DNA from 4 places in the Ciceribacter thiooxidans genome. Region 2 is predicted to be linked to each of the others. Evidence: riboswitches for the same ligand, from Rfam matches in the RefSeq annotation. Region 2 holds a riboswitch; each other region holds the start of a gene.

The links. A riboswitch is a leader RNA that binds a small molecule or an ion and turns the genes downstream of it on or off. The one in region 2 is predicted to bind cobalamin.
Region 1: it holds a riboswitch for cobalamin, as region 2 does, so the genes downstream of both, cobU (bifunctional adenosylcobinamide kinase/adenosylcobinamide-phosphate guanylyltransferase) here and cobT (nicotinate-nucleotide--dimethylbenzimidazole phosphoribosyltransferase) in region 2, are expected to answer to the same signal.
Region 3: it holds a riboswitch for cobalamin, as region 2 does, so the genes downstream of both, bluB (5,6-dimethylbenzimidazole synthase) here and cobT (nicotinate-nucleotide--dimethylbenzimidazole phosphoribosyltransferase) in region 2, are expected to answer to the same signal.
Region 4: it holds a riboswitch for cobalamin, as region 2 does, so the genes downstream of both, H4I97_RS01695 (energy-coupling factor ABC transporter permease) here and cobT (nicotinate-nucleotide--dimethylbenzimidazole phosphoribosyltransferase) in region 2, are expected to answer to the same signal.

The regions. Positions count from the first base shown of each region.
Region 1 covers NZ_CP059896.1:1,396,315-1,403,711, reverse strand. Annotated here, with positions in the region: gene cobN (cobaltochelatase subunit CobN) at 1-141, opposite strand, end outside; gene cobW (cobalamin biosynthesis protein CobW) at 1,089-2,168, opposite strand; gene cobU (bifunctional adenosylcobinamide kinase/adenosylcobinamide-phosphate guanylyltransferase) at 2,172-2,696, opposite strand; cobalamin riboswitch at 2,865-3,232, opposite strand; gene H4I97_RS06560 (hypothetical protein) at 3,294-3,761, opposite strand; gene H4I97_RS06555 (ATP12 family chaperone protein) at 3,824-4,615, opposite strand; gene H4I97_RS06550 (HAD-IA family hydrolase) at 4,608-5,279, opposite strand; gene H4I97_RS06545 (RluA family pseudouridine synthase) at 5,276-6,268, opposite strand; gene crcB (fluoride efflux transporter CrcB) at 6,363-6,740, opposite strand; gene H4I97_RS06535 (flavodoxin domain-containing protein) at 6,800-7,336, opposite strand.
Region 2 covers NZ_CP059897.1:293,200-300,596, forward strand. Annotated here, with positions in the region: gene H4I97_RS19360 (Lrp/AsnC family transcriptional regulator) at 1-449, shown strand, start outside; gene H4I97_RS19365 (threonine dehydratase) at 457-1,434, opposite strand; gene H4I97_RS19370 (helix-turn-helix domain-containing protein) at 1,545-2,363, shown strand; gene H4I97_RS19375 (LysE family translocator) at 2,538-3,170, opposite strand; cobalamin riboswitch at 3,465-3,593, shown strand; gene cobT (nicotinate-nucleotide--dimethylbenzimidazole phosphoribosyltransferase) at 3,664-4,722, shown strand; gene H4I97_RS19385 (crotonase/enoyl-CoA hydratase family protein) at 4,821-5,588, opposite strand; gene H4I97_RS19390 (hydroxymethylglutaryl-CoA lyase) at 5,585-6,457, opposite strand; gene H4I97_RS19395 (acetyl/propionyl/methylcrotonyl-CoA carboxylase subunit alpha) at 6,450-7,397, opposite strand, start outside.
Region 3 covers NZ_CP059896.1:1,280,805-1,288,201, reverse strand. Annotated here, with positions in the region: gene H4I97_RS06025 (helix-turn-helix transcriptional regulator) at 1-466, shown strand, start outside; gene H4I97_RS06020 (acyl-homoserine-lactone synthase) at 629-1,273, shown strand; gene H4I97_RS06015 (DUF2865 domain-containing protein) at 1,449-2,516, shown strand; gene bluB (5,6-dimethylbenzimidazole synthase) at 2,548-3,240, opposite strand; cobalamin riboswitch at 3,287-3,490, opposite strand; gene H4I97_RS06005 (TolB family protein) at 3,535-4,365, opposite strand; gene H4I97_RS06000 (NAD+ synthase) at 4,394-6,061, opposite strand; partial or broken gene H4I97_RS05995 (LTA synthase family protein) at 6,367-7,397, shown strand, end outside.
Region 4 covers NZ_CP059896.1:369,502-376,898, forward strand. Annotated here, with positions in the region: gene H4I97_RS01680 (efflux RND transporter periplasmic adaptor subunit) at 1-770, opposite strand, end outside; gene H4I97_RS01685 (TetR/AcrR family transcriptional regulator) at 947-1,606, opposite strand; gene H4I97_RS01690 (phosphoribosylaminoimidazolesuccinocarboxamide synthase) at 1,621-2,571, opposite strand; gene H4I97_RS01695 (energy-coupling factor ABC transporter permease) at 2,772-3,425, opposite strand; cobalamin riboswitch at 3,480-3,695, opposite strand; gene H4I97_RS01700 (hypothetical protein) at 3,909-4,124, shown strand; gene H4I97_RS01705 (helix-turn-helix transcriptional regulator) at 4,282-5,175, opposite strand; gene H4I97_RS01710 (aldehyde dehydrogenase) at 5,392-6,843, shown strand; gene H4I97_RS01715 (aldehyde dehydrogenase) at 6,901-7,397, shown strand, end outside.

The DNA.
Region 1 (7,397 bases), on a different replicon from region 2:
CAAGGCGTCGATCAGGGCCTCCACCGGCTTCGTCTCGCCGCTCTGGACGAGCGCTCGGTAGAAGCAGACGGCGACGACGGGCAGCGAATGCTCGTCGGTGCTCGGCCCCTCATCCGCCCTTCGGGCACCTTCTCCCCGCACGCGGGAGAAGGAGACGCCGACGTCACCCCTTGTCCCTTCTCCCCGTCCGACGGGGAGAAGGTGCCGGCAGGCGGATGAGGGGCAATCTTCGACGCCTCTTTCCATTCCTCCACGCCAATCACGCCACGGCCCGGCCACCAGATGCCGGCTTTCAGCAGCGGCCGCGCCGGCTCGGGCCTCTCGGTCCCGGCGACGAGTGCTTCGGCATAGGCGACCACACCGCCGGCATTGGCATCGCCGCCCTCGATCAGATAGGCCCAGAGCGATGCGAGGTCCCCCGCCGGCAGGTTGGAAAAACTCGAAAGCCCCTCGTCCGGCTTGTCGTCGCCCGGAAGCACGGCGATCATCGCGCCCGATCGTTGTGCCGCCGCATGCAGGGCTTCCAGTGCATACTGGAAATAGCTGGCACCGCCGAGCGCCCGAACCACGATCAGCCGCGCATGGCGTGCGGTCCGCTCGACATAGGTGTCGACCGACATCGGATGTTTCAGCGCCATCAGGCTCGCGAGACGCCACTTCGGACCGGCCTCGCCGCGCGCCCGCACCGCCGCGGCGATCGCGGAAAGCTCAGTATCGGCCGCCGTCAGGAAGATGATGTCACCGGCGCTCTGGCCGAGATCGATCGCTTCCTCGCCGTCGCTGATCGAGCCTTTCTGGGCTAGGAGAAGATGCATGGCCGTGTCGCTTCCCCAAGAGTTCGCGCCGAGGCGTATCGCGTCGACAACACCTCCCTCTGGCCTGCCGGCCATCTCCCCCTCAAGGGGGAGATCGGAAGCCGACAAGTCGAGCTGCCCGAAAAACCCTTCTAACCTGTTCTCCGAGCAACCGCCCCGCTTCAGCGCTGACGGAACGACCGGGCGTCTCCGCATGGTGATCTCCCCCTTGAGGGGGAGATGGCCGGCAGGCCAGAGGGGGGTAATCGAGATATTCATGAGCTCAATCGATCCTCAGGCCGCCTTCTCGACCGCCTCGACCACCGCCGCAAAATCCCATTCGTGCAGGCCGATGACGACGAGGCGGGTTTCGCGCTTCTCGCCGGCCGCCCAGGGACGGTCGAAATAGGTGTCGATCCGCGAGCCGACCGCCTGGATGACGAGCCGCATCGGCTTGCCGGGCACGTCGACAAAGCCCTTGAGACGCAGGATGTCGTGGGTTTCGATGACGGCCCTCAGCCGTTCGACGAAGGCGGCCGGATCGGCGATCGCCGGAAGCCTCAGCGCAAAGCTCTCGAACTCGTCGTGGTCGTGGTGATGCAGGTGGTCGTGCCCCTCACCTGAGGCGTGCGCTGCCTCGTGCTCAAGCTCGTGGTGCGACCTGCGGTTTTCGATATCGGCTTCCGAACCGGCGCCGAGGCCGAGGAGCACGATCGCGGGAACTTCGCCGTTCCTCGCCTCGACCAGCGTCGGCTTGCGGTTGATGCGTCCCGCAACCTCGGAGCGGACTGCCGCGATCCCCTCGCCGTCCAGCAGATCGGTCTTGTTGAGGACGATCAGGTCGGCGCAGGTGAGCTGGTCCTCGAAGAGTTCTTCGAGCGGGCTGTCGTGGTCGAGCGAGGCATCCTGCTCGCGCATGGCGTCGACCCGGTCGTGATCGTCGGCGAAACGACCGGCCGCCACCGCGGCACTGTCGACCACGGTCACCACGCCGTCGACGGTGACGCGGGTGCGGATGTCCGGCCAGTTGAAGGCGGCGACCAGCGGCTGCGGCAGGGCGAGGCCGGAGGTCTCGATGACGATGTGGTCCGGCCGCTCCTCACGTTCGAGCAGTTTCTGCATGGTCGGCACGAAATCGTCGGCCACCGTGCAGCAGATGCAGCCATTGGTAAGCTCGATGATGTCGTCCTCGGTGCAATTGTCGGCACCGCAGCCCTTCAGCACCTCACCATCGACGCCGAGGTCGCCGAATTCGTTGATGATGAGCGCGATCTTCTTGCCGTTGGCGTTCATCAGCATGTTGCGGATGATCGTCGTCTTTCCGGCGCCGAGGAAGCCGGTGATGACGGTTGCCGGGATCTTCTGCTGCAGCATGGTTCAACCCTTCATTTTCAGCGGCAGTCCCGCCGCGACGAAATAGACTTCGGTCGCGACCGACGCGACCATCTGGTGGAGCCGCCCGGCATGGTCGCGGAATTCGCGCGCCATGCGGTTTTCCGGCACGATGCCGAGCCCGACCTCGTTCGACACGAGGATGAGCCGCGCCTGAAGCGTCGGCAGGACCGCGACGAGGCGCGCGCTTTCGGCGGCGACATCGCGTTCGTCCAGCATCAGGTTCGTGACCCAGAGCGTCAGGCAGTCGACGAGCACCACACGGCCCGGCGCATCAATGCGCCGGAGAACGCCGGCAAGGTCGACCGGCTCCTCATGGGTCGTCCAGAGCCCACCGCGGCTTTCGCGATGCAGGGCTATGCGTTCGCGCATTTCGTCATCGAAGGCGCGTCCGGTCGCGACATAATGGCGTTCGAGCCCGCTCACCTCGGCAAGCGTCTCCGCATGCCGTGACTTGCCCGAACGGGCACCGCCGAGCACGAAGACGCAATGGCCGTCAGCCGCGCTCAAGGACGGACCTCCGCAGCAGAGCGCCGGAAAGATGGACACGGGAAGAGGCCGGGCGCGCGGCCCGGCAGAAAGGATATGGAAATGCGGGATCGCACGATCCCGCCGTCACAAGATGTCGCCACGACAACCTCCGTGCTGGCAACGGGGATTTTCCCCAGGATGGGCTTTCAAAGCCCGGCACGGGTGGCAGGTCTCCTGGCTCGCGGTTGAGGCGCCTTGCGCCAACGGGTCTCTCTCGCCTTCCCGAAGCTTCGAGGCGACACGAAGGGCGGACGATTCGTAGAAATAGAGGCGTCCCGGCCCCGGCTGTTCGTGTCGCCACTCCAGTGGCTTTTCCGGTTTCGCCGAAGAACCCGCCGTCCGCTCCTTGCGGACCCGTCACGGATATTCCGGCTCGCCGGATGAAGGACCCTCACCGCTCTACAGTCGCGGGGTCGGCTGCGATTGGCAGGCCCGGCTTGGGTCCCCACCGTCGCATTCCCTTTTGCGTTCCGCTCCGTATCGACGGCGCGGAAACCATCCGAATGAAAAACGCTTAGGCGCAAGCGAAGGTGAAGTCAATTCGAACGGGAGGGCGGCAAGCCGTCCCTCAGCCCATCACTGAAGCGCCGACGGCATGCTCAGCGCGAAGAGCGAGCGGATGCGCGCGGCGACCGCTTCGGCAAGCGCCTCCGCCTCGAAATCCGGGTTTTCCGTTCCGCTCGTAACCGGGAAGGTCGCGCTCGCGACCGGAGAACCGTCGATGACCGAGACAGCGGTCACCGTGACTGTTGCCTCGCTGCGGCGGTTGAGCGGCGAAATGTCCGGCCGGTAGGAACCGATCCGCACCGAGAGCACCACCGGTGGCGCCTCCGGCCGCGGCACGGTCGCAGCGATCGCCGCGGCAATACGGCTGTCGGTGCCGACGATCACCGCCTTCGGCACACGGATATCGGCGAGTACCGTCAGGTCGCGGACGTCATAGACCTTGCGCGGCGTAAAGGCCCCCGCCCCCGCGATACTGCACGACGACAGCAGCGCGGAAAGGAGAAGGGCGATGGCGGCATGGCAGAACCGCAGAAGCATGACAGGCTGATCCGATCCCGATTCGGTCGAAAGAGCCTGTCACCGTTATGGTTAGCGCCGCGTTAAGCGGCAGCCCGCACGGCCCGGAACAGGCGCGCCGCAGCGTCCATCTCCTCGAAGCGCTTGGCCCGGCGGGCCTGCGCCTCCTCGTCGACGCCCCAATGCTCCTCCGTCCAGTCTTCGTCGAGATGGGCGAGCGCCCAGATCTCGGGGACGGAAAGAAAGCCTTCGGCGAAGGCGAGCGCCAGGATCGCCGAACCGGTCAGCGTCGTCACGACGTGCAGCGCCGCGAGTTCGAACGGCGTCCGGTAGGCGCCGAGCGCCGAAGCGAAGGCATCGATTGCCGCCTGTGGCTGCGCCTGATGCACGATGCCGGCGGCGAGAACGAAGCGGGCGCCGTGGGAGGAAGCCACCCAGTCGATCACCCGTCCCCACTGCCGCGCCTGCCGTTCGACGAGTTCCTGCGGCGATTCCGCGTGGTAGCAGAGCAGGTCGTTGCCGGCGTAGCGCACAATATCCTCGAACACGGCATCGACCTGATCGGCGACAGCGTCGATCGCGGTATTGGCAAGCCGGGTCGTCGGCATCGTCGCCGGATCGATCGTCTCGCCCTGTGCGCGCCACTCCGAAGCGACCAGTTCGGCAGCCTCGGCCGTCGGCAGCCGCAGCGCACGTTTCGCCGGCGTCTTCACGCCGCGTCCGTCGAGCAGGACGGCGACGCCGTCATCCTCGCTCCGCGTGTCGACTTCAGTGTAGAAGCGCTTGGCCTGCGGCCGCTGCATCTGGATCTGTGCGCGGCGCACCGGGTCCGGGTCGCTCGGCTCGGGGCCGAAATCGCTGAGAAGGTCACGCATCGACGGCTCCTTTCATGATATGAGCCAGGAGGTCGGCCGGGCGATCGACGACGGCGTCGGCGCCGGCAAGCAGCAGCGCGGCGGTCGTCGAATAGCCCCAGGAGACACCGATCGCCCGGGCGCCGGCGGCCTTGCCCATCTGCATGTCGTAGATCGCGTCGCCGATGACGACCGCATCCCGCGCATCCATGCCGGTTTCGCGGCAGCACTCCAGGACCATGGCCGGATTGGGTTTCGACGGACAGTCGTCCGCCGTCCGTGAAACGACGAAATGGGGCTTCAACCCATGGGTTTCAAGCACGCCGTCGAGGCCGCGGCGGGACTTGCCGGTCACCGCCCCGATCAAAAGGTCGTCCCGGCGAACCATCGCCGCGATCACCTCGGCAATCCCGTCATAGAGCGGCTCCTCGAAGCCCAGCTCGGCACGCACCTCGGCGAAAACCGCCTTGTAGTAGAGTGCCATCGCCCCCGCCTCGTGGTCGACATCCGGCTTGCCCTGCATGGTGGCGATCGCGAGATCGAGGCTCAGGCCGATGATCGCCTTCGTGCGTTCGACATCCGGCGCGGCGTGGCCGAAGTGAAGGAAGGTGCGCGTCATCACCGCATGGATGAGGCCGACACTGTCGACGAGCGTACCGTCGCAATCGAAGAGAACGAGTTTCATTCCTCGTCCCTCGCTCCATCGGCCTCGTCGAAGCCGAGCAGGTTCCAGCTCTGCACCATGTGCGGCGGCAGCGGCGCCGTCACCTTCAGCCGCCCGCCGGAAGGATGCGGAATGTCGATGGAGCGCGCATGGAGATGCAGCCGCTTCTGGACGCCGCCCGGAAAATCCCAGTTCGGATCGTCGATGAAGTATTTCGGATCGCCGATGATCGGGTGCCCCATATAGAGCGCATGGACGCGAAGCTGATGGGTGCGCCCCGTATAGGGCTCCATCTCCAGCCAGGCGAGGTTCTGCGCGGCCGTGTCGATCACCCGGTAATAGGAGACGGCGTGGTCTGCCCCCTCCTCGCCGTGTTTGGCGACGCGCATGCGGTCACCGTCCGGAGTCTGCTCCTTGACGAGCCAGGTTGAAATCTTGTCTTCGTGCTTGCGCGGCACGCCCTTGACCAGCGACCAGTAGATCTTGTGGGTGTCGCGCTCGCGGAAGGCGGCCGTCAGCTTCTGCGCGGCGCCGCGCGAGCGGGCGACGACGAGAACACCGGAGGTGTCGCGGTCGATGCGGTGAACGAGACGCGGCTTCTCGCCCTTCTTGTTCGTCCAGGCCTCGAGCATCTTGTCGATGTGGCGGGTCACACCCGACCCACCCTGAACGGCAAGGCCCGCCGGCTTGTTGAGCACGAAGACCTTTTCGTCCTCGTAAAGCAGCATGCGCGAGAGGAGTTCGCCGTCGCCCGAGTGTTTCAGATCCTTGCCGGCGATCGGCCCCGTCTTGGCCTTGGCGTCGACGTCGAGCGGCGGAACGCGGATCATCTGGTCCGGCTGCACGCGCGTATCGCTCTTCGCCCGGCCGCCGTCGATACGCACCTGACCGGATCGCAGAAGCTTCTGCAATGCACCGAAACCGAGGCCCGGAAAGTGCACCTTGAACCAACGGTCAAGCCGCATTCCGGCCTCGTCCGCATCCACCTTGATATGCTCGACGCCCGCCATTTCCGCTCTTTCGACAAATTTCCGCACGGCCCGAACGCCGCGCATCAGGGGCTTTAGAGCATTTCGCCTGCCGAAGGGAAGCTTAAAAGCTGTCTCAGAGCAGCGAACGCATGACGCCAATGCCCGCGACGGTCGCAATCAGCGAGAGACCGACGCTCGCGCCGACATAGACGAGGCTCGACAGCGCTTCCCCGCGCTCGAACAGCGAGACGGCGTCGAGTGCGAAGGCGGAGAAGGTCGTGAACCCGCCGAGGAAGCCGGTGATCAGCAAGAGCCGCATCTCCGGCGAGGCGCCGAAACGCGCGACGATCAGTTCCGCCAGAACGCCGATGCCGAACGAGCCGACGAGATTGACGGCGAACGTGCCCCAGGGAAAGGCGGAGCCGGCCAGCCGCAGCAACCCGACGCCGACGAGATAGCGGCAGACCGAGCCGACCGCACCGCCGGCGGCTACGAGGAGGATCTGGTTCACGTCACGCCTTCCATCACGTTGGGGCCGGCCGGGCGGGCTCCATTATTCAACCGGTCGTCTCAGGCCTTTGCGCCCGCAAGGAAATCGGCGACGAAACGCTCAAGCTCGGCCCAGTCCGTGAATTCGAAGTTCTGGCTGGCATCGGTCGGCGCCCCCTCACGCGCGGCGAGGCGCTTCGCCATCCAGCGCTTGAAGAAGTCGTATTCGGTGTAGCGCAGGGCACCGGCGGCATTGAGCACCCTGCCCGGCGTCCAGCCGGTCTCGGCCATCAAGGTGTCGGGGAAATGACGCGCTTCCTCGCGTTCCTCCTCGAACTCGCTGCGGATGAACAACGAGACGGAGACGAAGGCGCTCGGCACCGATTTCAGAAAATCCCTCTCGCGGCGGACGAAATCGACGAAGGGCGCGGGATAGCGCCCGGCGTGGATCGGGGCGCAGAGGATCACCGCTTCCGGCCGCTCGAGTGCGTATTCGGCCATGGAGGTGACGTTGAAGAAGACCGCGCGATGACCGGCCTTCTCGACATGCTCGGCAATCTTTTCGGCAATCTTGCGCGTCTGGCCTTCGATGCTGACAAAGCCAATGAGAATGTTCATTTTCCCCTCCGTCCCTTGATCGGCACCCCGCCGGAGCCACCGCATAACTACCGCTCGTCAC
Region 2 (7,397 bases):
CCGTCGATCGGGAAATTCTGGCAATCCTGCAGGAGGATGCCCGTGCCACCATCGAGGACATTGCGGTCCGCACCGGGCTTTCACCGTCCTCGGCACAGAGGCGCCTTCAGCGGCTGCGGGAAAACAAGGTCATTCTCGGCGACGTCTCGATCGTCGACCCGAGGAAGGTCGGATTAGGCGTTACCCTTCTTGTCGAGCTCGAGCTCGAGCGGGATCGGCCGGAACTCATGGCAAACCTTCACCAATGGATCGCGAAGACCCCCGAGGTCCAGGAAGCCTGGTGCATCACCGGCCGTGGCGACTACACGCTCGTCGTCGTCTGCGGATCGATCGACGATTTCGATACGCTCGCCGAGCGGCTGGTGAACGAGAACCCAAATGTTCGCAAGTTCACCACCCATGTCGTGCTGAAGACGTTGAAACGCGGGCTCGCCGTCCCGTTGCCGTGAACGGAGATCACGCGACCCGCGGCGTCTCTCCCGCCAGCACCGCCCGGAAGAGGTCGGCATCCACATTGGCGCCACTGAGGATGATCCCGATCCTCTTCCCTCGCACGGTCTTGCGCTCCTGGAGGACGGCGGCGAGCGGCGCGGCACCGGCCCCCTCGGCGAGGTTATGGGTGGTGAGATAGATGAGGCGCATGGCTTCGGCCACCTCATCGTCCGTGACGGCGACGATGCGGGACGCTCCGTTCGCGTAAACCGCAAACGCTTCCTCCACGGGCACGCGAACCGCCATGCCGTCGGCGAAGGTCAACGCCGTCTCCGTCTCGATCAGTCGTCCCGCTTCGAAGGAAAGCTTCGCGGCCGGCGCATGGGCGGATACGACGCCGATCACCTCGGTATTCAGGCCGAGTACATCGCGCGCGGCGATGACGCCGCAGATACCGGAACCGCAACCGATCGGGACATAGACCGCATCGAGATCGGGCACGGCCGTGAAGAACTCCAGGGCGTAGCTCGCGACGCCGCGGACGATCTCCTCGTGGAAGGGCGGCACAAGAAGATGCCCCGTTTCGGCAGCAAGCCGCCGTGCTTCGGTTCGTGCCTCGTCGAAATCGCGGCCGAATTCGATGACCTCACCGCCCCATGCGCGCATGGCTGCGTTCTTCTCAACGGAATTGCCGTGCGGCACGACGATCCGCACTTCGAGGCCGCAGGCCCGCGCTGCACGCGCCTGGCTCTGGCCGTGATTGCCACGCGTAGCGGTGACGATTCCCCGGGTCTCCGGGAATGCGCGGCGGAGCCAGTCCAGAAAGGTGATGCCGCCCCGAACCTTGAACGCACCCGCCGGCGTGTGATTTTCGTGTTTCACCCAGACAGTCGCCCCGACCTCGCTTGAAAGCTGCGGCCACGCATATTGCGGCGTAGGCGGCATATGGCGATGGACGAGCGCGGCTGCCTCTTCGAGGTCCTTGCGGGTAAACTGCTTCATGTGTCGCTCCGTTTCTGTCCGTGACCGCAAGACTGGCATGCCCGGACGGGTGACGCTTTCAGATTCCTGACGTAAAAGGTCTCTGGACCTGATTAAGGATGGATGAGGGTATGGAAGGCACCGCGACCTTGAAGACCGAGCCGACGCGGCGAGTGACGGTCGGACGCTGGTCGGCGGAGTTGCTGCCGCGCCAACCCTACGAGGCCCGCTACACGGCAGACCGCGCTCTGCTCGGCTTTGCCTTCGACAGCCAGAAGGGCGTGCATGCCTATGCCGGCGATCGCATCCGGCCGTTTCGCGCGACACCGAACGGTCTTGCCTATGTGCCGGAGGGCTGCGACGTCTACTCGCGGTCGCCTGCGGGCGGAGAGTATCTTGCCGTGAAAGGCTTTGATCTCGACGAGGCTGTCGACGTGCCCTTCAGCGATCGCATGGATCCAGCCGCGATTGCGGCCGCGCATGCGATGAGAGGCCTGCTTCTCGCCGTTCCGGTTGCCGAACCCGTGCGTTGCGAAGCGTTGATGAACGTTCTGATCGAGCGGCTTTCCTGCCAAATGCAGTCCCGTCAGTCGTCAAGGGGCGGCGCACGATGGATGACCGCGCAGCGTCGGCAGCGGGTCGACGAGATTATCGAGGCCCGTCTCGACCGAATGCTGACGGTGCAGGACCTCGCCGATGAGCTCGGCCTTTCCGCCGGCTTCTTTTCCCGAACCTTCAGGCAAGCCACCGGCCGCTCGCCTCACGCCTATATTCTCGACCGGCGGATCGCGCGGGCCCGGGCGCTGATTGCCGCCGGGGCCGAGGATTTGAGCGCAGTCGCACTGGTGTCCGGCTTTTCCTCCCATGCGCACCTCACGACTGTGCTTCGACAGAAGCTCGGCGTCAGCCCCAGTGCACTGCGCGCGAACCTCTTCCGGGGTGGCCTTTGAAGAGCCACGCGGTCGCGCCGGCTGTAACGTCCTCGGCTTTCTCACTGCTCGCGTCGCCACCTGCCCCTTCCCGTGTCAGGTCAGGATGAACCAAAGATGCACTTGTGAGCTTGCTTGCCGGAGGGGCGAGTACGAACCTCGACCTCCCGGCAGACTTCGTCGGGTGCGGTGCAGTTAGTTTCTGGCTCCCAATGCGAGGCGGCAAGCCAGACCTGCAAGAACTGTCGCGAGAAGATACTGCGGCAGCTTCCTGAATCGGACCAGACTCGTGACGCGCCTGCGGATATGCCCGCTCAAAAGGACAACCGAACCATTTACGATGAGGCCTATTCCATTCAGCACGGTAGCGAGGACCAGCATTTGGACAGTAAGCGATCCTGCCTCTGGGCGCACAAACTGAGGGAACAACGCCAAGACAAAGAGGGCCATTTTCGGATTTAGAAGATTTGTTGCCAGACCTTCGCCGAGGATCCGCTTCATTGAAAATCGCTTTAAGGCCGACTCAGGAGAGAAATGTGCGCCCTCGGAACGAATGGTTTTCCACGCGAGGTACATCAAATAGGCGCACCCGGCCCAACGAACGACCTCGTATGCCGTCGGAACTGCGACAAAAAGCTGTGAAAGTCCCAACGCTGCTGCGAGGGCATGGCAATATGTGCCGAGTGCTATACCGGCATAGGTCAGGAATCCCGCAGCTCGCCCCTGGCTTAAGCTGCGTGACGCAATGAGAAGCATGTCGGGTCCGGGCGTGGCGGTCAGCACGACGCACGCGAGGGCAAAAAGTATGATAGTGGAGAAATCCGGCATATCGTTTCCCTTCGAGTTGGCCGGAATTCCGATCTACCAAGATTCGTGAGGATGACAAGTCGCGAATAGTCGGTTCTCTGACATCATTCGATGGGCGTCCCCTATGTCCTCCGTAAACGATCGCTTATGGCGGCCAGGGAAAGCACGAGAAGCCGGAACGTAGAGCAGTCTCTTTGCGTCGGATCAAAGATCCGCGGCATTTTTCCTTCTGAAGCGCCCACGTTCCACCCACGATGGCCGCGGCATCCGTTGCCTGAAGGCAACGCGCAGGTTACAGCCGTCTCGACAACTAACGGAACTCGGTGAAATTCCGAGACGGTCCCGCCGCTGTAACCAGATACGAGTCTCAGGAGGCTTTGTCCGCCACTGTCCGGTCCCGGACGGGAAGGTGCCTGAACCCGGCCATGCTGGAAGTCAGAAGACGAGTTGATCCGCAACCGAAATCCGCCCGATGGCAAAGGGTGGAATGATCGGCGTCACGTGGAGGACCCGTATGTCTGCAGAAATGAGCCTCGCCTCGGGGCAACAACCAATCCCGTCTTTTGAAACCCTCGCCTCCTTGCGAAAGGCGCTAAGCCAGCTTCCGCAAGGTGACACGCGAGCCGCAGAGGCCGCCGCCGCCCGCGAGGGCATGCTGACCAAGCCACCCGGAAGCCTCGGGCGGCTCGAGCAGACCGTCGCCTGGCTTGCCCGCTGGCAAGGTCGCTACCCGCCGGCCATGGACCGGCCGCAAACCTGCGTCTTCGCCGGCAATCACGGTATCGCCGAGGCAGGCGTCTCCGCCTATCCGCCGGTCGTCACCGAGCAGATGGTCCTCAACTTCGAGAGAGGCGGCGCTGCGATCAACCAGTTGAGTGCCGAGCTGGGAGCCAGCATGACGGTCATTCCCCTGGACCTTGCCCGACCGGTCAAAAACTTCCTGCACGCGCCCGCCATGACGGAAAGCGAGTTCCTGAAAGCGTTCAACGCGGGAATGCACGCCGTTCGGCCGGATGCCAGCATCCTGTGCCCCGGAGAGATGGGCATCGGAAACACGACGTCGGCTTCGGCTCTGTGCCTTGCGCTCCTCGGCGGCCCTGCCGTCGAATGGTGTGGCCGCGGCTCAGGCGTCTCCGATGACGTCCTAAAACGAAAGGCCGAGATCATTTCCGAGGCTGTCGAACGTCATCGGGAATCCATCGATGACGGTCTGGATGCCCTGCGGATACTCGGTGGACGTGAGATCGCCGCCATGGCCGGGGCCATTCTCGCCGCGCGTCTGCTCTCGATCCCGGTCATGCTCGACGGATTCATATGCTCCGCCGCCGCCCTTGCCCTGTATTGCAGCGGCGTCGACCCTCTTGCGCATTGTATGGTGGGACATGCGTCCATGGAGCCGGGCCACCGGCGACTTCTCGCCCACCTCGGCCTCAGACCGCTTCTCGATCTCGACCTCAGGCTTGGGGAAGGAACCGGCGCGGTGCTGGGCGCGATTCTCGCGAAAGCCGCCCTACGATGCCACCTCGGCATGGCCACTTTCGCCGAGGCCGGCGTGGACAGCGGCGCAGCCTGATAGGCGGCGCAGAGGCCGGGCCGTCACCGGCATTCACCTGGAACTCATAGACGCCCGGGGAAGGATGAGGACATTCCTCCTCAGGCGTCTAGTTTCTACTATCTCGCGAGGAAGGCCTCGATGCCTTCCGCGGCTTCCGCGCTTTCCCACCGGTCCGCGAGCAATTCGGCGGTCCGCTCGGAAAGTCCCGAGAGGCTATGGCCGCCGAGTTCCAGGCAAAGCGCCTTTGCCGCTGCGACCGCCCCCGGCCGCGTTTTCAGGATCTCCGCGATTTCAGCCTCGACACAGGCATCCAGTTGTTCTGCTTCCGTCACGGTGGAGACGAGGCCGCATCTCAGGGCGAAAGTGGCATCGAACGGTTTGGCCGTGAAAAAAAACTGCCGGGCGTAGCCCTCGCCGGTACGGCGAACGACGAAGGGGCCGATGGTGGCCGGGATGAGCCCGAGGCGGGTCTCGGTGAGGGCAAAACGGGCGGTTCCCACCGAAATGACGATGTCGCAGACTGCCATCAGCCCAATACCGCCGCCATAGGCGTTCCCGTGAACCCGGCCGATCAGCGGTTTCGGCAGGGCATCGAGTGCCGAAAACATGGCCGAAAGCGCCCGGCTTTCCTGCATCTTTCCGGCACGGTCCTTGTCCCGCTGCTCCCGCATCCAGCCGAGATCGCCGCCGGCGCAGAAACTTGCCCCGTTGCCGGCGAGCACGACGGAGCGGACACTCTCATCCGCGCCGAGGATGTCTGCGGCTTTCGTGAGTTCGGCGATCATCCGGGCGTTCAAAGCATTGTGCTTGTCGGGACGGTTCAGCGTCAGGCGCGCGATGCCACGCTCGTCGGTGTCGATCAGGATCGTTTCGAATTCCGTCATGCGTTCCTCCCGGAAAGACGCCCGATCCGCTCCTTGATGAAAGCCTCGGCGCGTTTCAGTTTCTCCGGATCGATCCCGGTTTCAAACCCGCGACGTTCGAGCAAGTCCAAAAGCGGTCCGGTTGCGACATTGCCTTTGGCGCCCGGCGCATAAGGGCAGCCGCCGAGCCCACCAACCGCGGAATCGAAGGTCCGCAGTCCGCGATCAAGGGCGGCTTCGACATTGGCGAGCGCACGATCGCCGGTGTCGTGGAAATGCCCCGCCAGTTGCTGGACCGGCACCGACCGCAGGACCTCGTCCAGCATGGCGGATACTGTGTCCGGCGTGCCCGCGCCGATCGTGTCGCCGAGCGAGATCTCGCGACAGCCGAGCCCGACCAGACGCTCCGCAACCAGACGAACAGCCTCTGGCACGACGGAACCCTCATAGGGGCAGGCGACGACGCAGGAGACGTAGCCGCGCACCGGAACGCCGGCCACTTTTGCCGCCTCCATGACAGGCGCAAAACGCTCAAAGCTCTCGGCGATGGAACAGTTGATATTCCTCTGGCTGAAGGTTTCGGAGGCAGAGGCGAAGACCGCAACTTCGTCGACCTTTGCGGCAAGCGCCGCCTCCAGCCCTTTGAGGTTCGGCGTCAGCGCGCTGTAGACCACGCCCGGCTGGCGCACGATGCCGGCCAGCACCTCGGCAGCGTCCGCAAGCTGCGGCACCCATTTCGGCGAGACGAAGCTCGTGACCTCGATCTTGCGAAAGCCGGCTTCCGAGAGATAGTCGACCAACGTGATCTTGTCGGCGACCGGAATGATCTCCCTCTCGTTCTGCAGGCCGTCGCGCGGACCGACTTCGTAGACCGTGACGAATTCAGCCATCCACCGCGCCCTCCGTCATCCGGATGAGCACGGCGCCGCCCTCCGCCTGCCCGCCCTCGGTGCAGAAGACGGCGTCGACGAGGCCGTCGCGCGGGCTCCTCAGCGTATATTCCATCTTCATCGCCTCCATGACGACGAGCCGGTCACCGGCCTTCACGGCAACACCTGCCTCGACGTCGACCAATCGGACGACGCCCGTCATCGGCGCCAGGATTTCGCCGGAGTGGTGGTGCACCGCGTCCTCCCCTTCCAGCAGATCCGGTCTCTCGAAGTCATAAGTCTCGCCATCGAGCAGAACCGAGATGTACTGCCGGCCGCCGGAGGCGTCTACGGCAACATGGGCGTTGATCCCGGCACTTCCGTTCTCTCGCACCAGACGGGCCGAAAAGTCCCGACCATTGAAGGCGAAATCTTCGAACAGCACGTCCTCTGCGCCGCCGGAGAGCCTAACTTGCCCGCTTCCGAGGACGAGACGCCGCTCGATCACTTCTTCGCCTGCATGCGACGTCACGCGATGACTGGCCTCGCCCCAGAGCCGGAAGCCGCAATGAGGCCCGGCAACGTCGACATCCGAACCGGTAAGCGCTGCGATCAGGATGGCCTCTTCCGAAAGCCGCGGTATGGCGGTGAGGCGCTCCAGATTGCGATCGATCAGCCCGGTGTCCATACGTCCCTGCCGGAAGGTCTCGTCCCTGCAAAGCGCGCGCAGAAAGTCTCGGTTGCTGGTGAGTCCGGTAACGTGTGTGCCATCGAGCGCTTTCTTCAGCCGGTCGATCGCCTCGTCGCGCGACCGGCCATGGGCAATCACCTTGGCGATCATCGGATCGTAATAGGGCGACACCCGGTCGCCCGAGCGAACGCCCGCGTCGATGCGGATGCCCTCGCCGCCTCCAAATTCCAGGTGATCGATGCGGCCGGCCTGCGGCAGGAAACCGTTCGC
Region 3 (7,397 bases), on a different replicon from region 2:
GGAAACGATTCCGATCGCACAACTCCTCCTGTCCGTCGCGCGCGAACACTCCTTGTCCACCACCGGCGTCTGCTATCCCCTCGCTTCCCGCGAAGGCCATGCGGCCCTTTTTGCGATCAGCGTCGCGGACGCACGCGACTGGCGTCAGTTTCGACGTCACTACGACCGCGACCTTCACACGCTCGCTGCGAAATTCCACGCGGCCGTGCTGGAAACGGCTGAGGAAGGCCCCCACCGACAGAGCGCGCGTTCGATCCTGACCGGTAGGGAGAAGGAGGCGCTCACCTGGGCTGCGGCCGGCAAGAGCTATTGGGAGATCGCCGTCATTCTCGGCATCTCCGAACGCACCGTCCGCTATTTCATGTCCAACGCCCGGCGGAAGCTGAATGTCGTCAGCAATACGCAGGCGGTCGCCGAAGCCGTGTGGCAGGGCCTCATCTCCGGACCGGACAATCGATCCGAATAGGAAGCCTGCGCCCTGCGAGCATTTGCGCCGGCGCCGGGCTTTGCACGATGGGCAAGCGAGAATAATCGCAAATTGCAATTACTTAAACTGTCCCTACCGCCAGTTTCAATTTCTAGCTGAAGAGGCGAATTTTTCTCCCTGACCTCAGAAGGGAGACCGGCAATGATCAAGATTATCAACGGAGCCAATCGCGATCGCCATTCGAAAGAAATGGCGGACGTATTCAGCCTGCGAAAGCGGGTCTTTCACGACCTCCTGAAATGGGATGTCAAGGTAGAGGGCGACTGGGAAATCGATCACTACGACGACGCAAATCCGATCTACGTCCTGTCCTACTCGCCCGAGACGGGGCGCCTGCGGGGTGCCCTGCGGCTGCTTCCCACCCTCGGCCCGAACATGCTCGACGATACTTTCCCGGTTCTGCTCGGCGAAAATCCGCCGATCCGCAGCGCCGCGATCTGGGAATCGAGCCGTTTCTGCATTGATCCGGAGATCTCGCAGGACCGTGCCTCGAACCAGGTGACGCTTGCGGCCGCCGAGCTGATGTGCGGTGTCGGCGAGCTCGGGCTCGCCTCCGGGCTCACGCACATCGTCACGGTGACCGACGTGTTCCTCGAACGCATGTTCCGCCGCATGGGATGCCCGGGAGAAAGGATTGCCGATCCCCAGAAGATCGGCTCCGTCTACGCGGTCGCCATCGCCTGGGAAGTGACCCAGGACCTGCTCGACCGGATGAAGGAGGTCGCCGGAATCGACCACCGCGTGCTGGAACAGCCGATGACGCTCGAACAGGCCCGCGCCGCCTGACGGCGGTCGTTCTCGCCGGTCAGGTACCGGCCGGAGGCAAGTCTCCGGCCGGCGCCTTCTGTTAAGCCAAAATCGAACCTCCGGTTGGCGGATTGGCGCTCGCCATTTATGATGGAAGCGCCTAAAGGCAAATCGCTCCGAGCAACGCCTTTTATCCGCAGATCGGGAACGCCAATTGCCGTACCGCCGTCGCCTCGCCCTGCTGTCCGTGATGGTCCTTGCGACCCTTCCTGCTCCGGCCATCTCCCATGCATCGATGACCTGCGACAGATTGCGGGCAAGCCTCGCAAGCGAGCCGGAAGTGGTGAGCGATACCGCCGCGATGCGACGCTTCTCCAGCGCGATCGCGAGGCAGAACTTCCAGATCCGCAAGGCTCGCCAGCGTTTTTTCGACCTGCATTGCGGCTCTCCGAGCGTCATTGATTATACGGCGATGAACCGTCCAGAATGCGCAACGCTTTCCGCCGAGATCAAGCGGCTGGAGGAGGACAAGCAACAGCTTGTCGACAGGCGCGATGCCGCGCGAAACGGTGCGACGCAGCCGAACGAGGTCCGTCAGCGGATTCTCGACCTGATGGAGGCCAACCACTGCGACGAAGAGCCTGTGAAGGCCGATGTCACGCCCGCCGAACCGCCCCGCACACCCTATCTCGACATGGTGGCGCCGCGCCTCGGTCCGGACGGCTTGCCGACGGGCGGTTGGCGGAACGGTGCGGGCAATCTGCAGACGCTCTGCGTGCGCACCTGCGACGGCGCCTTCTTCCCGATCTCGTCGAACACCACGCCGCTTACCTTCCGGCGCGATGCCGAGCTATGCCGGCAGATGTGCCCCGGCATCGAGACCGAACTCTATTTCCGGTCGGTCACCGAGCCCGAAAGCGGCGAGATGATTTCGACCACGACCGGCAGGCCCTACCGGCAGTCGCCGACAGCATTCGCCTACCAGAGCCGCCGCAAGGGCGACCAACCCTCCTGCACCTGCAACCTCACCGAATTCTATCGCAGAATGAAGACGCAGGCGGCCGGCGCAAACGTGCCGGACTACAACTCCTCTGTCATCGACCTGAAGACGGCCGGCAAGCCGGCTCCCGAGAAGGCGGAGCCGTCGTTACCGGTTGAGCGACCCTATGATCCCGCGGAGAAGAAGGTGCGACAGGTCGGCCCGGTCTTCCTCCCGAGCGAGACGAGCGGCATCGATCTCAGGCATCCGGCGCTCTCCGGTCCGCAGCCGGTCCAGCAGTAGAGCGCGGATACCCGCAGCTATCCGCCGGATCTCAGCCGACCGGCCGATCCTGCCAGATTTCGGAAAAAACCAGATCCTCGAGCGGCAGGCGCTTCCGCCAACCCTTCACCGCCAGTTCGGGCTCTCCGTAGAGTGTGTCGACATATCCGAGACAGAACCAGCCGATCACCTCGACATGTTCCGGAATCGCGAGAATCCGTTTCAGCTCGTCCTCGTGGAAAATGCTGACCCAGCCGACTCCGACGCCTTCGGCGCGCGCCGCAAGCCACAGGTTCTGGATCGCACACACCGTCGAATAGCGGTCCATGCTGAAATTGTGCGTTCGGCCGAGCACGACCGGACCACCGCGCGTCGGATCGCACGTCACGCAGATACCGAGCGGTGCCTTGCGGATACCCTCGAGCTTCAGCGCACGATAGTCGCCACGCTTCTTGCCCGAAAACATCTCCGCCGCCTCGTCGTTGGCACGGCTGAAGGCGCGCCAGATCTCCTCCCGCCGCTCGGCATCGCGCACGAGAATGAAATTCCACGGCTGCATGAAGCCCACCGACGGCGCATGGTGCGCGGCCGACAGCAGGCGCCAGACGAGATCGTCCGGCAGAGGGTCCGGCAGGAACTGGTCGCGCACGTCGCGGCGGGTTTCTATGGCTTTGTAAATGGCAGCGCGCTCCTCAACGGAGAAGGCGCCGACCCGAACCATATGGTCCATCGGCTCGTCCGGCATCGTCAAATCCCCAACAATGCAAAGGACCGCCCGCCGTCCGCGCGGGCCAAGTCTATCTTGCCAGGCCGGTCTTCTGACTCGGCTTCCGCTGCCCGTCGCCGCCTTCCCGGCCAAAAAGCCAGTGACGCGAACCGGAAGACCGGTTCCTTGCGACAGGCATCCGCCACACAGCGTTGGGCACGTTCCGGACTGTCACCGGATTCCCGATTCTCCCGCCTTGCCTGCGGGCACCTGACGCTGCCGATTGTTCACAGTTCGCCGCCCGTGGCAAGACCAACGGCGTGCAATCCGGTTTTACTCGACGGGGAAATAGCGAACATAGGCGAAAGCATCGCCGTCGGGAGACCAGCTCGGCACGTTCAGCGAGCCCTGCCCGCCGAAGAGGTTGAGGAGTGTCTCCACCTCTCCCGTCGCGACGTCCTTCCGCCGTATCGATACTTGCTTGTCCCGCGGGTGACCTTCGACGTCGCTGCGATAGGAGAGAAAGATCAGCCCGTCGCCCTTCGGTGCGGGATGCGGAAACCAGTTGGCGAAGCCGTCATCAGTCACCTGGTCGAGACCAGTGCCATCGGGCCGGATCTTCCAGATCTGCATCAGCCCGCTGCGGTCGGAGTTGAAGTAGATCCATTGTCCGTCGGGCGAATAGTCGGGACCATCGTTGTGCCCGCCGCCACGGATCAGCTCCCGCTCCTCGCCCCCGTCGACGGAGATCGTGTAGATGCCGAATTCATCGTTGCGGATTCCGCAATAGGCGAGATGCCGCCCGTCGGGCGACCAGCCGTGCCAGTAGGACGGCAGCCGCGCGGTCACCTGCCGCGGCACGCCGCCGGTGGCCGGCAGGAGGTAGATGCAGGATTTGCCGTGCTCTGTCTTGTCGGAAATCGCGAGCGTCGTGCCGTCGGGAGAAAGACCGTGATCATTGTTGCAACCGACGGCAAAGCCCGTCTCGATCGGCTCCGGCGGCGCGCTTCCATCGACCGGCAGCCGGTAGATCAGGCCGTCGCCGTTGATCACAAGGTGCGCACCGTCCGGGGTCCAGTTCGGCGCCTCGACCAGCGCCTCCGTCTGCCAGACGACCCGCGAGGTGCGGCTTTTGCAGTCGAAGATCTCGACGGAACTGCGCATGCTCGCCTCCTTGCTGGGATCGGCGTGATCAGCGGTCCCGGAACCGGTTGGTGATCGGGTAGCGCCGGTCGCGGCCGAAGTTCTTGCGGGTGATCTTTACACCGGGCGCCGACTGCCGGCGCTTGTACTCTGCCAGATAGAGCAGATGCTCGATCCTGTGTACGGTCGCAACGTCGTGGCCGCGCGCGACGATCTCCTCCACCGACATCTCCTGCTCGACGAGGCATTCGAGGATGTCGTCCAGCGCCGGATAGGGCGGCAGCGAATCCTGGTCGGTCTGGTTCGGCCGCAGCTCCGCCGACGGAGCCTTGGAAATGATGTTGGCCGGTATGACCTCGCCGGCGGGGCCAAGCGCGCCCAGCGGCACGTTCTTGTTGCGCCAGCCAGAAAGCGCGTAGACCTGCATCTTGTAGAGGTCCTTGACCGGATTGAAGCCGCCGTTCATGTCGCCGTAGAGCGTCGCGTAGCCGACCGACATTTCCGACTTGTTGCCGGTCGTAACGACCATGGCGCCGAACTTGTTGGAGATCGCCATGAGGATCGTGCCGCGGGTGCGCGCCTGCAGGTTCTCCTCCGTGACGCCCGGTTCCGTTCCCTCGAAGAGTTCGGAGAGCGCGGAGATGAAAGCGTCGACCGGCTCACCGATGGGTACGATGTCGTAATGGCAGCCGAGCGCCTTGGCGCAAGCCGCGGCATCCGAGAACGAGCTTTCCGAGGTGTAGCGGTAAGGCAGCATGACCGTCCGCACCCGCTCGGCGCCGAGCGCATCGACGGCAATCGCCGCGCAGAGCGCCGAATCGATGCCGCCCGAAAGGCCGATCACCACGCTCTTGAAACCGTTCTTGTTGACGTAGTCGCGCAGGCCGAGCATGCAGGCGCGGTAATCCGCCTCCTCGTTCTCCGGCACGTGGGCGATCGGCCGTTCCTCGCAACGCCAGCCATCGCCACTGCGCTTCCAGGTCGTGACCAGAAGCTCGGCCTCGAACTGGTTCATCTGGAAAGCGAGTGACTTGTCGGCGTTGAAGGCAAAGCTCGCGCCGTCGAAGACGAGTTCGTCCTGCCCGCCCACCTGATTGGCGTAGACGAGCGGCAGCCCGCACTCGATCACCTGCTTCAGGGCAATCTGGTAACGCACGTCGATCTTCGCCCTGTAATAGGGCGAGCCGTTCGGCACGAGGAGGATTTCCGCCCCTGCTTCGGCGAGCGTCTCGCAGACGCCGAGATCGCCCCAGATATCCTCGCAAACCGGGATACCAATGCGAATTCCCCGAAAATTCACCGGCCCCGGCATCTCGCCGGCGGTGAAGACGCGCTTTTCGTCGAATTCGCCGTAGTTCGGCAAGTCGATCTTGTCGCGGGTCGCGATGACCTTTCCCCGGTCGAGGACGGCGACCGAATTGTGCCGACCGCTTTCTCCCTGCCGCGGAAAGCCGATGACCACCCCCGGCCCGCCATCTGCGGTGTCGGCCGCGAGCTGCTCCACCGCCGCGAGGCAGTTCCTGAGGAAAGCTCTTTTCAGAACAAGGTCTTCCGGCGGATAGCCGGAAATAAAGAGTTCGGTGAAGAGCACCAGATCGGCGCCGGCGGCGGCCGCCTGGCCGCGCACCTCACGGGCCTTGGCGAGATTGCCGGCGACGTCGCCGACAGTCGGATTGAACTGCGCAATTGCGATACGAAGAGTGTCGGGGCGGGTCATGGTGTCGCTCATACCTCTCGTTTAGCGCGAGCCGGACCCAGCCGCAACGTCGCATGGTTCGATCCGTTGCGGAAAACAGCATGGAACTTTCCGATGAACGGCCGGTTCATCTGGCGTTCATGACAGTTATGTGACAGAGGAGCGACAGTTTTCCGACATGCCATCAGATTCTGGAGAGTGCCTTGGTTGAGATCGTTTCCGATCCGGCTATTTCCATCACGCCCGAAGGGGCCGTTGCGTCCGTCGCTGCCAAGGCGAACCGGCGGGACGGTTATGCCTGGGCGGCGGTTCGCCTCGGCAATCTTCTGTTTCTCGCCGTCCTGACGGTTCTCACGACGGAATGGATCGCCCGCGGCAATCTCCATGAAGCCCTGCGCTTCCTGATCGCCACCGACCGCCCGGGTCCGGCAGCGGTCGGCATCCTCTTCCTGCTCTTTGCGGCGACCGACGCGCTTCTCGGCCGTGCCTACCAGTCGGCGCTGGTGCTGGTGCCGCTCGCGGTCATTCCCGCTTTCATATCGGCACAGAAACAGCTCTTCCTGTCCGATCCGCTCTATCCGAGCGACATGCTGTTCGGTCGCCAGATCCTGCAGCTGCTGCCGGTCATGGTGGCGGCACGGCCCTACCTCGCCGTTGCGATCGGCTGCTGCCTGGTCGCAGCCCTCGTCGCCCTCGTCTATCTGTGGTTTTTCGCCTGGCGCCGGTTCCCGTCGCTCTCCCGTCCGGCAAAGCTCTTCCGCCTGCTGGTCGGCCTGCCGCTCATCGGTGGCTTCCTCTCGCTGATGGACTACGCCGAATACTCGCCGCTGCGCGACCGCCTGAACATCATTCCCATGATGTGGGACCAGCGTGAGAACTATCTGCACAACGGCTTCCTGCTCGCCTTTGCCTTCAACCTGCCGATGGCGAACGTCACCGCGCCGGAAGGCTACGGCGCGCAGGCGATCGACGCCATCCCGCAAGGCGCTCCGCTCGCTGCGGCGAATGCCGGTGAACATCCTGACGTCATCATGCTGATGAGCGAGTCGCTCTGGGACCCGACACGGCTCGGCACCGTCCGGCTTTCGCCGGACCCGATGCCGACGATCCGCAAGAATGCCTCTGGCAATATCTTCTCGCCCGAGTTCGGGGCATGACGGCCAATGTCGAGTTCGAGGCGCTGACGGGTTTCTCCAATGCGTTCCTGCCTTATGGCAGCATCCCATACCAGCAGTATATCCGCGGTCCGGTCCCGTCGCTCGCCACCTTCTTCCGCTCCAAGGGCTACGTCGCCAAGTCGTTCCATCCCTTCCAGGGCTGGTTCTGGAACCGCACAAACGTCTACGAGTCCTTCGGC
Region 4 (7,397 bases), on a different replicon from region 2:
GGATACTGCGTGCCGTCTTCGAGCGTCAGCCGGATGTCGGCGATCGTGCCGCCTTCCTGGCTCACCCGGCCTGCCTCGATCGCTTCACGCAGCCTCAGCAGGTTGGCGCTCGATTCGGTGAGTTCGATATAGATCGGGTCCAGCCGGCGAAGGGTCATCAGCGTGTCCGCCTGGTTGGCGGTTACCACGTTGCCGATCGAGAATGCGGAGGCGCTCGTCACGCCTTCGAACGGCGCCTCGATCTCGGTAAGGTCGAGGTTGATTTCGGCGGCGTTGAGGGCGGCCTTCGCCTGGGCGACGTCGGCCTGGGCCTGAAGAAGCGTCACCTTGGCGTTTTCGAATTCGATCTGGGTTGCGCCGCTTCCGACCAGCCGCTCATAGCGGGCGAGGTTCGCTTCGGCGCTCGGAACGCTCGCCTCGGCCTTGGCAAGGCTCGCCTTCGCCTGCGCGACTTCGGCACGGTAGGTATCGTCTTCAATCTTGTAGAGAAGATCGCCCTGCTTGACCTCGCTGCCTTCCCGGAAGGCGATTTCCTTGATGACGCCGCTCACGCGCGGACGGATCGCGGCTGTCTGGAAGGCGTCGGCGCGGCCCGGCAGGACGGTCGTCAGCGGCTGTTCGGCCTTCTTCATGATGACGACGCTGACCGGCGACGGCGGCCGCTCGGCACCCGCACCCGGCCCGGCCTTTTGTTCGCCGGAGTCATTGCAGCCTGTAAGCGCCGCGGTGACGAGCAGGAAAAGAGAAGGCAGCAGAAAACGTCTGGACATCGGTTCTTTCCGAAAAAAAGGCGTGCACGGGAGGATCGGCAGGGCCGACTAAATTAGCAGGCGTCAATTTTTATAGGCCATGTCCATCCCGAACAAGGGGATGGCGACGGCATAATTCCACGTCGTCCTCACGTCGCTGGACGGAGGCGATGCAAAGTGACGTAATAGTGGTATCGTCACTTTGCAAGCGGATTTTGCAGTGCGGTATCGATCAGAGCCACAACTTCACGGCAACGTGTTGCCAATATGTCGGCCTTCTCCTTTGCGATCAATACCGGGTGGAGGACGCAGGCCAGTGCCATGGCCGCAACTTCGGCGGTCTTGCGGCTGTCCTTCACGTGGTAGACGCCGCTTTCGATGCCCGCATCGATGATCTGGGCAATGTCGTCGATCAGCATCTCGCGGTACTGCTCGGCGCAGGGCAGTTCCTGGCCGGCGGAAAAGACAATCATCTCGAAGATGTGCGGACTCTTCTGCAGATCCCGCAGGTGGCTTTCCATCAACCGTTCGACGAAGAGGAGGAGGCGCTCGGGCGGCGCCTTGTGGTCGTCGGGCCGGGCGAGCCGCTCGATCATCGCCTCGAGGTGGCGGACCGAAATGGCGTCGACGAGATGCGCCTTCGAATGGAAGTGCTTGAACACGTTTGCCGGCGACATTCCGAGTGCTGCGGCGACATCCGCCATCGCGACATTCGTGAAGCCTTTGGTGCGGAACAGTTCCTCGGCCTTGTTGAGGATGTCCTCGCGCGTCTCGGCCGCCGGGCGCCGTGGCTTGCGCGCGGCGCGCGTGGCAGCCGGTCCTTTGCCCGACGGGAGCCCTTCCTCTTTCGGCGCGATCGCCAAGGCTTCACTCAGCTCCGTGGAAAGTAGCGACCGAGATTTGCGCGGACCCTTGCCAGCGGTGTTTCTCCGCTGTCGTCCGGAACGAACGTTTCGCCGGTGATTGCCTCATACGCCTTTATATAAACCGCGGAGGTGTCCTCGACCAGTTTCGCCGGAATCTCCGGAATTTCGTCCTTGTAGGGATCGCAGCGTTCGGCGACCCATGACCGGACGAAGTCCTTGTCGAAGCTCGCCGGACGTTCGCCCTTTTCGAAATGCTCGGGATAGCTCGCGGCAATCCAGTAGCGGCTGCTGTCCGGCGTGTGGATCTCGTCGGCGAGGATGATGGTGCCGTCCTTGTCTGTGCCGAACTCGTACTTGGTGTCGACGAGGATGAGCCCCCGTTCGGCAGCGAGCTTCTGCCCGCGGGCGAAAAGCGCCAGCGCGTAATCCGAAAGCGTGTCCCACTGCTTCTGCGTCAAAAGCCCGGTCGAGACGATCTGCTCCGGCGTCAGCGGCTCGTCATGGCCGCCGTCGAAAGCCTTGCTCGTCGGGGTGATGATCGCCTGCGGCAGGACCTGGTTGTCGCGCATGCCGTCCGGCAGCCGGATTCCGTACATCTCCCGCTGACCGGCCTTGTAGAGCGTCAGGATGGAGGTGCCCGTCGTTCCCGCGAGGTATCCCCGCACGACGATCTCGACCGGAAGGATGTCGAGCTTCTTGCCGACGACGACGTTCGGGTCGGGGTAATCCAGCACGTGGTTCGGACAGATATCCTTCGTCTGCTCAAACCAGTAACGGGCCGTCTGCGTCAGCACCTGTCCCTTGTAGGGAACGCAGGTGAGAATGCGGTCGAAGGCGCTCAACCGATCGGTGGAAATGATGATGCGCCGGCCATCCGGAAGATCATAGTTTTCACGAACCTTGCCACGATAGTAGTTCGGCAGTTCGGGGAAGTAGGCTTCGGAGAGAATGCGCAATGGCCTCGCCCTTCTGAAATCATGGAACGGACGCCGGTCGTCCTCGCCGGACCCTTAGTTTTCCACCCGGTTTTGTCAAGCGAGGCCTTCCGCGGAAGGAAAGCCAAGGCGCTTTGGCCGGCTCTTATCAAAAGAAAAAGCGCATGGCCCGACGACCATGCGCCTTCTCGGTTTGTGACAGCGACAGCCGCCCGCCGGTCTCAGGCGAAGGTCAGGCGATCGACCTCTGTCATGCGCGAGACCAGTTCGTTGGCGCGGAAGCCCTTGATCACCGACACAGCGGTGAAGGTGATGAAGGCTTCGACCAGGAAGACCGGGAAATACGCGGCGACCCAGGTAGCCCAGTCGCTGAAGGCGACCGCGTCGTTGGAGATCATCAGCCAGAAGCCGACCATCGCCGAGACGCCCGCGTAATAGACGGCGTCGATGCGCAGCACCTTGCCGAGGTTGAAACGGTCCCGGAGCCGGGCGTCGAAGAGCCGGCGGCCGAAGCTGTAATGGACTGCGATCATCGGTACCATCAGGGAGAGCGCGTTGACGCCGAGATGCGGGATGTCGCCCGGTTCGAACAGGAAAGCCTGCAGGACGAGGCCGAGCGCGAAGCCGAGCATGGCCGGCGCGAAACCGAAGAGCATGTAGATGGTGGTCGCGCCGATCAGGTGCAGTTCGGACGGACCGACCGGCAGGTGCCAGGCCTGCATCAGGGCGGAAAACACCACGGCCGAAACGAGGGCCTTCGGCACGACCAGCGGGTTGCGCACGACGGCCGGCAGCTGGGATGCGACGACGCTGAGGGCGGCTGCGTTCGCAAGGGCGATACGAACCGGATCGATAATTCCAACTTCAATATGCATTCTATTGCCTTTCCTCCGCGCCCACCGCGCGGAATTGCTTGAGACGCCACGGAAATCGTGGCCGAAGCGATGGCAGGTCTCCTGGCTCGCGGGTCCCGGCTCGGTCCGCCTTATCAACCGTTTCCGGCCAATGGCACGCTGGACGTCGCTCTCCGCTCACAGTTGCGGGGGCAGCTACGGTTTCGGCCCCTGATGGGTAATCCTCACCGTATTCCCTTTTCATCCACCGCTTCGTATTCGTCGGGTGGAACCATCGCTGGTTTTGAATAAATCTGCAGTTCGATTAGCGACGCGGGATGGACCGATGCGGCCGCAACCACGGGCTTCTTTCGTGCAGACCAACTGGTGATAGTCGATGACACGAGCGCGCGCAATCGGCTGGAAACGGATGCGGGCCAAAATGCCGCATTGCGGCGTCTTTCCACGGCGTCTAGGGGGTTGACGAAAATCAAGGCTGTCGCCGGTGAGGAAAGGAAATCCGTTATGCTCGCAAGAATGGTCTACAGTGTTCCAGTCTTCGGATGGATGCTCAGGGAAGCCTTTACCGGACCGACCACGGCCAAGCTTCTCTTCATCCTCAACCTGGTTTTGGTCTGGCTTCTCGCCATCGCCTATTTCGGCTATCCGGCAATCATCCTGCCGGCCTTGACCGCCGTGCCGGTAATCTTCACGACCCTCATCGTGATCACCAAGGGCTGACATCGCCTCGATCGCTTGTGCAGAGGCCGGGGGAGGTTGCCCCCGGCCGTACCTTCTCAGGCAAGCGTGTACTGCGTCTTCACCACGGTGAAGAATTCGGCTGTGTAGCGATCCTGTTTCCGGGAGTTTGCGACCATGATCCACTGTGCCGGATCGGTCATGGCCAGTCGGCATAGGTTGCCGGTTCTTCCTGTGCCATCCTGCCGTCGCTTGCGACAATGCTCCGCCGGTACGCGGCGGGAGACAGGCCGGTTTTTCGCTTGAAAAAGTGACTGAAGTAGGTCGGATCGCGGAAGCCGAGGCTTTCTGCGATTCCGTGGATGGTTCGCGGAGAGCGTTCGAGCTTGATCTTTGCTTCGCGGATCGTGCGTTCGTGGACGAGCTCGATCGGTGTCCTGCCGAGAGCCTTGCTGCAGAGCGAATGCAGTCGATCTGCAGTGATGCCGAGCTGTTCGGCGTAGAATCGGATCGGTCGCTGTTCCTCGAAGTGACTTTCGACGAGATGGCGAAAGCGCTGGAGAATGTCGCCTGTCTTCGCAGGTCTGGCGAACGGGAGGTCATCAGCGCCGGTGAGGCGCCAGATCCTCAGCAGAAGAAGCTGCAGAAAGGCGTTGGACGCCATCACGGATGGGTGCTCCCGCTCGAGTTCCTCGGAAAGACCCCGGAGCAGCGGAGCGAGAGCCTCGATTTCCGCGCGTTCGATGTCTTGCCGAATGATCTCCTGCGACAGCAGAAGCCGGAGGCCGTGGCCTTCAGGATGATCGTCAACAGTCTCTGCCAGATGCGCGTCCGCAAGACCGAGAAGATGGCCGGCGCTGCCCGCCTCGACGAGCAGGGAAAGATCGTTGTCTGGCGGCAGGATTGCCACGGCGGGACCGATGACGAGATCATCGCGCGCCGGTGAACGCAATCGCCATAACCCAGTCGAAAGAACGAGGAGATGTGCGAAGTGCTCGTAAGGCGGCGCGGGGAGGCGCATCGACCGTCGTGCCAGGGCCGGGAGAAGCGGATTACAGCGCAGTTTGCGGTGAATGGTGTGTCTGTCGGTCATCGCGGCTCCGGATCGCACGTGTCCCGCCTTTTCGAACAAGCACCGGAAATCCACATGTTGTCGCCAGAAAATCGCATTCTCAACTCCATGGTCAACCCCTAAGCTTCTCTGATGCCTTTGGGAGGAGGCTTGGTGGGCATGGCGACGCATTGGCCGGCTTGCGCCCGGATTCCCCTGAAGAACGGTTTTGGATCCGGGTTTCCAAGGGTGATCGACATGTTCGAAGCCAGGCTGATGATCGGGAACGTCGACGAGGATGCCGCAGGCGGAGCGACCTTCCTCCGGCGCAATCCGGTGAGCGGCGATGTCGCGAGCGTCGCTGCTGCGGCGTCGACGGTTGATGCCGGGCGGGCCGCGAATGCCGCGGCGGCCGCCTTTCCACGCTGGTCGGAGACCGGACCCGGCGAGCGCCGGGCGTTGCTCGAACGTGCAGCCGACATATTGATGGCGCGGGCAGACGATTTCGTTGCCGCAATGACGGCGGAAACCGGCGCCACCTGCAGCTGGTGCGACTTCAATCTCTCGCTCGGCGTCGAGATCATCCGCGACGCCGCCTCGATGACCACGGCCGTAACCGGGGCGGTTTTGCCGTCGGCCGTCGCCGGCCGGTTGTCGCTCGCCGTCCGGCAGCCGGCCGGCGTCTGCCTTGCGATTGCGCCCTGGAACGCGCCGGTGACGCTCGGCTTCCGGGCGATCGCCATGCCGCTCGCCTGCGGCAACACCGTGGTGTTCAAGACATCCGAACTCTGTCCGCAAACGCATTGGCTGATCGGTGACGTCATGCGCGAGGCCGGATTTCCGCCGGGCGTGGTCAACATCGTCAGCAACGATCCGGCCGACGCGGCGGTGATCGTCGAGGCGCTGATCGCCCACCCCGCCGTTCGCCGTGTCAACTTCACGGGGTCCACTCGGATCGGCCGCTTGGTGGGGCAAGTCGCGGCACGGCACCTGAAACCCTGTCTTCTCGAGCTCGGGGGTAAGGCGCCCCTGGTGGTACTGGATGATGCCGACCTCGAGCGCGCCGCGGAGGCCGCAGCCTTCGGTGCCTTCTTCAACCAGGGGCAGATCTGCATGGCGACCGAGCGCATCATCGTGCTCGATGCGGTCGCCGAGGAATTCCTTGCGCTCTTCGTCGAGCGGGCGAGAGACCTGAAGGCCGGGGATCCGTCGCGGCCGGGTATCCCGCTCGGCTCGATGATCGGTATCGAGGCGGTGAAGCGGGTTCGTGCGCTGGTGGAGGATGCTGTCTCGAAAGGCGCGCGTCTTCTCGTCGGCGGAACGAGCCACGACAGTTTCATGGACGCCACCGTGCTTGATGGCGTGACGCCGGCGATGCGCCTCTACGGCGACGAGAGCTTCGGGCCGGTCGCCATCGTCATCCGCGCCGCGGATGTCGACGAAGCGATCACCATTGCGAACGACAGCCAGTACGGGCTTTCCGCTGCCGTTTTTGGGCGGGATGTCGGACGGGCAATGGATGTCGCGCGACGGATCGAGTCCGGCATCTGCCATATCAACGGTGCGACCGTGTCCGACGAACCGCAGGCACCCTTCGGCGGTGTGAAGGCGAGCGGTCACGGTCGCTTCGGCGGCGTGCAGGCGGTCGAGGCTTTCACCGAGCTGCGTTGGATCACCGTCAATGGCGGGCGCGAAACCTATCCCATCTGACGCTGCGCTGCGCGTCATCCTGTTTTCACCATCGATCTTGAGAGGAGACGATCGACCATGAGAATACAGCAGATCATCAACGGCAAATCTGTCGACGCGGTGTCCGGCGCGACTTTCGAGCGCCGGGACCCGTTCACAGGCGACGTGGCCTCCGTCGCGCCCGCGTCCGGACTCGATGACGTCCGGGCCGCGGTTGCGGCCGCGTCCGCCGCTTTTCCCGCATGGTCGAAACTCGGGCCCGGTCCGCGGCGGGCACTGCTCATGAAAGCGGCCGACGCGATGGACGCGAAGGCTCCGGAGTTCATCGCACTGCTGACGTCGGAGACCGGCGGCACCGCGCCGTGGGCGGGTTTCAACGTCATGCTCGCGGCCGGGATGCTGCGCGAGGCGGCCGCGATGACCACCCAGATTGCCGGTGAGATCATCCCGTCCGACAAGCCGGGAACGCTTGCGATGGCGATCCGCCAGCCGGTGGGGGTCTGCCTCGGTATCGCACCGTGGAATGCGCCGGTCATTCTCGGCACGCGTGCGGTCGCGATGGCGCTCGCCTGCGG